Regions from separate parts of the Viridibacillus sp. FSL E2-0187 genome, predicted to be linked through region 2. Evidence: predicted binding sites of a transcription regulator. Region 2 holds the regulator's gene; the other holds the start of a gene.
The links. Region 2 encodes LexA, which represses DNA repair genes until DNA is damaged. Its sites were predicted from a motif close to CGAACATATGTTCG; they were not measured.
Positions count from the first base shown of each region.

Region 1: the regulator LexA is predicted to act here: its motif matches at 1,022-1,035, upstream of uvrB (excinuclease ABC subunit UvrB).

Region 1 is NZ_JBBOVG010000001.1:3,368,572-3,370,994, reverse strand. It holds gene MHH85_RS16470 (competence protein ComK) at 1-326, opposite strand, end outside; gene MHH85_RS16465 (IDEAL domain-containing protein) at 512-760, shown strand; gene uvrB (excinuclease ABC subunit UvrB) at 1,104-2,423, shown strand, end outside.
Region 2 is NZ_JBBOVG010000001.1:2,943,129-2,945,551, reverse strand. It holds gene MHH85_RS14450 (hypothetical protein) at 1-32, shown strand, start outside; gene lexA (transcriptional repressor LexA) at 608-1,228, opposite strand; gene yneA (cell division suppressor protein YneA) at 1,395-1,709, shown strand; gene MHH85_RS14435 (YneB family resolvase-like protein) at 1,706-2,362, shown strand.

The DNA.
Region 1 (2,423 bases), 430 kb from region 2:
TGCATAGCAAACCACACATTATAATGCGAACTAGGCGATAAAGTGGGCATGAAAATACAAGGTGTACCATAATCATATGCAACAACAATCGGTAGTTTATGGCGTGCGCCAAGATATTCTTTTGACTTGTTAGTAGCAAGCTTAAAAGAAGTACCATAGTCAGAGCAAGATTTATGTATTACTCGAGATGGCCTTGCATCTACAAGAAATTCTCTCTCCTTTTCAACTACTCTTGTGTAAATGTGATTACCCTCAAAAACTGGCATAAGTGCAAATGTACTAAAAGACAATGTAAAATTCGATAATTTTGTCAGTTTTTCATCCAATACTTGTTCCTCCCTTCGAAAATGATTGAAATTAGTATAATTTCACTATCATTTTAACTATAATTGGTATAAAGCGCAATGATAAAATGGGATATATAATTAAAATTCCCTATATATTACCTATACTTTAAATTAAGATTGCTTATTTTTCTGAAATTTCTTATAATAGAAAAAAGGCATTCGAGGTGAGATCGTTGGATAAATATTATTCCTATACCGATTTTCTAAAAGCTCTTGGACGAACTGACAACACGAATAATGCTGAAAAATTATTAGATACGATCTATTTAGATTTGTTCTTAAACCATGTACATCGTGCACAAACGGAAGAGTATCTATTAGCTTGCATTGACTCAGCCCTAGATGAAAGAAATGAAGCCGCCTTTAATAAATACGTAAAAGAATTAGAAAAATTGCAGACGACTGTCGGATAAGCATTGTTAGACGATTAATGATAATAGAAATACTCGTATAAGTTTCGAACTTGTACATAGAGAATTTACAGCATAAAAAATCGTTCCTATATGGGAACGGTTTTTTTTTGAAAAAATAATTGGGAAAATAAAAGCAGCATGAAAGCACAGAAATTATCTTGTTTTTAATTTGAAATTAACAATAGTAAAAGAAGTGAATAAAACCTAAATAACAAATGCCTTGGGAGTACAATAATTGGTAAAACAACGAAACTAGTTTAAAAAACATATGTTCGCTTATCGCTCGATAATTCCAATTTGCTATGGTAAAATATATGTAATTAGTAACAAGGAGGACGTGGCTATGGTTCAGGCATTTGATTTACATTCACCATACAAGCCAAATGGCGATCAGCCAGCTGCAATAGCAGAGCTTGTCGAAGGTGTTCGTCAAGGTAAACAACACCAAACCTTACTAGGAGCAACTGGTACAGGTAAAACATTTACAATTTCCAATGTAATAAAAGAAGTAAAAAAGCCGACTCTTGTTATTGCGCATAATAAGACACTCGCGGGTCAATTATATAGTGAATTTAAAGAATTCTTTCCAAATAATGCAGTAGAATATTTCGTCAGCTATTATGACTACTATCAGCCAGAAGCTTATGTACCACAAACCGATACATATATCGAGAAGGACTCTAGTATTAATGATGAAATTGATAAGCTACGCCATTCAGCAACATCTTCATTATTTGAAAGAGAAGATGTCATCGTCATAGCATCTGTTTCTTGCATTTATGGCCTCGGTTCACCAGAAGAATATCGAGAAATGGTGTTATCCATCCGAACAGGGATGGAAATCGAAAGGAATCAATTGTTACGTAAACTTGTAGATATTCAGTATGAACGTAATGATATTAATTTCACCCGCGGAACATTTAGAGTACGCGGAGATGTTGTCGAAATTTTCCCAGTATCTCGAGATGAGAGATGCTTACGTGTAGAATTTTTCGGTGATGAAGTAGAGCGTATTCGTGAAGTCGATGCGTTAACAGGAGAAATTATAGGCGAACGTGAACATGTCGCTATATTCCCAGCATCCCACTTCGTTACGCGAGAAGAAAAAATGGTCAAAGCCATTGAGAATATTAAAGATGAATTGAAGGAACAACTTGAGAAACTTCGTGAGGAAGATAAATTACTAGAGGCACAACGCTTAGAACAAAGAACAAATTATGATTTAGAAATGATGAGCGAAGTCGGCTTCTGTTCAGGTGTAGAAAACTATTCTCGTCATTTAACGCTAAGACCAGCAGGTGCAACACCTTACACATTATTAGATTACTTCCCAGAGGACTTTTTACTAGTGGTAGATGAAAGTCATGTTACATTACCACAAATCCGGGGAATGTATAACGGTGACCAAGCACGCAAAGGTGTTTTAGTTGATCATGGATTCCGTTTACCATCAGCACTTGATAATAGACCGTTAAAATTTGAAGAATTTGAGAAACATGTTCATAACGCGATTTTTGTTTCTGCTACACCAGGACCTTATGAATTGGAACATACACCTGACATGGTAGAGCAAATTATTCGTCCAACGGGTCTACTTGATCCTGAGATTGAAGTACGACCAATTGAAGGTCAAATCGATGATTTAATCCATGAAATCAATTTA
Region 2 (2,423 bases):
GCAATAATCAAGGTCAATGCCCAATTGCCTAATGACAACGAAACAAGAGCATCCTTCGGGGTGCTTTTTTTGCTTTGACATAAACGAATGCCTAAATGACTAAAACCCCTTATTGGATGGCGTTCGTTTGCATAAGTGTGAAATATATAGAATGTCAAATATGTAAAATACTTCTTAACTTCTATTGCCGTATATTCGTGAAGGCGGTGATGATTGGTTGAGAAGAAATTGAATCCTAAACAATGTGCCTTTGCTAATCAACAAGAGAAGTATTGGAATACCTCACAAGTATCATTCGTGGCGGAAAGTGACCAATACTTGAAAATGTATTAATAGTTAAAATCGTTGAGGCTCTATGTTTCAACGGTTTTTTACTTACCACGATTCAATCTCTCGTGGTAACGCATTTAATTACTACTTAATTTTAACGATTTGTTTTTTGCTTATCTTTTGTAACTAAAATATAAAATAAATCACGATAACGATATATGGGACTGCGTGATATAGATTGTGCGATTATACTAACTATATATTTTGGTTATGTATATAAAAAAAGATTGCAAGAATCAATATTTCACTGATTCCTACAATCCGATATAGTTGTGCCTTATAATACGTTACGATACAAACCAACTACTTTTCCTAAGATGGAAACTTGATCTACAATAATTGGCTCCATAGAAGAGTTTTCTGGCTGTAAGCGGAAATAAGATTCTTCTTTAAAAAATCGTTTTACAGTTGCTTCATTATCCTCTGTCATCGCAACAACAATTTCGCCATTACTCGCGGTTGCTTGTTGTTTCACGATTACATAGTCTCCATCTAATATACCAGCTTCGATCATAGATTCGCCCATAATTTCAAGCATAAAAATTTGATCCTCAGTTGTTCCGTAAGAATCCGGAATTGGGAAGTATTCTTCAATATTCTCAATTGCAGTAATAGGAAGGCCTGCAGTAACTTTACCAACTAGCGGTACATGTACAACACCTTGTTTTGCGATTGTAGAATCTTGCTGATCTAAAATTTCGATTGCACGAGGTTTCGTTGGATCTCGTCGAATCAGCCCTTTGCTCTCAAGTCTAGCAAGATGTCCGTGGACTGTAGAACTTGATGCAAGACCAACTGCTTCACCAATTTCACGGACGGAAGGTGGGTATCCTTTAGTGCGAACTTCCTCTTTGATGAAAGACAATATATCTTCTTGTCTTTTCGATACTTTTTTCAATCCAATCACCTCTTTATCTCATACTATGTAAAAGTTATTAATAGTATAGCATTAGCGAACAAACAGTGCAAACATAAGTTCGAAAAAGCCGTTGACAAAAACAAACGTTCGGTTTATATTGAGAACATACATTCCGAACAGGTATTCGAAAAAGGGGAGAATAAGTGTGAGTTGGTTCAAAAAAAATCAATATATTACATTACTTTTTGGATTTTGCGTAATCTTTACAACAATATTAGTAGTTGTAAATAGTGGGAAAACATCATATAAAGAAATTAAAGTCCATGACGGAGATACTTTAATTTCTCTTGCAGATAGATATAAAGGGAAAATGGCTAACCATGAATGGATAGCAAAAGTTAAAAATGAAAATAATTTAATTGACGATACTATATATGCGGGGCATACTCTAATAGTTCCGGAACATGATAATTTAAAAGTTCCAAATATAGGAGTAGAAGTGGCGAGTGATAAAAGATGAAACAAAAAATAGCTATTCTCTATTGCCGTGTAAGTACTGAAAAAGATACACAAGATACTTCGCTTGAAAGGCAAGAGATTGAGTTAAGGGAATTTGCAACAAGTAAAGGATATGAAGTTGCACAAGTCTTTACAGATCGACATAGTGGATATGATATTGATCGGGAAGGTTTACTTGATTTACTTGAGTGTGTGAAGGAATATGAACAACCAGCACTATTTGTTCAAGATGAGACGCGCTTAGGGCGTGGTAATGGCCGAATGGCGGTACTTCATTTATTGCAAAAAACGAATACAGATATTTTTACATTAAGTGATGCAGGTCAAGTTCGGCTAAATGAAATGGACGCTATGTTGCTAGAAATTCTAGCGATAGTAGAAGAATATCAACGTAAATTACATAACGCGAAAATCCGTAGAGGGATGAGGAGAGCTGTACAGAACGGGTATAGGCCAGAAAAGAATTTAAAAGATCGAGGAAATCCTGAGGGACGAGATCGCATAGATGTTCCGATTGAACAAATTATTCAACTTAGACAAAAGGGTATGACATTTGAAGAAATAACAGACACTTTGAGAGGATTGGGATTCCAAGTTAGTAAAGCGACAATTCATCGAAGATTTATGGAATTTAAAGAGAAAAATAAAGACTAAAAGCTTGCGCTTGCGGTCTTTTTTGCATACCTTTGTATTAAGGTCTGTATGAAAGGTGAGA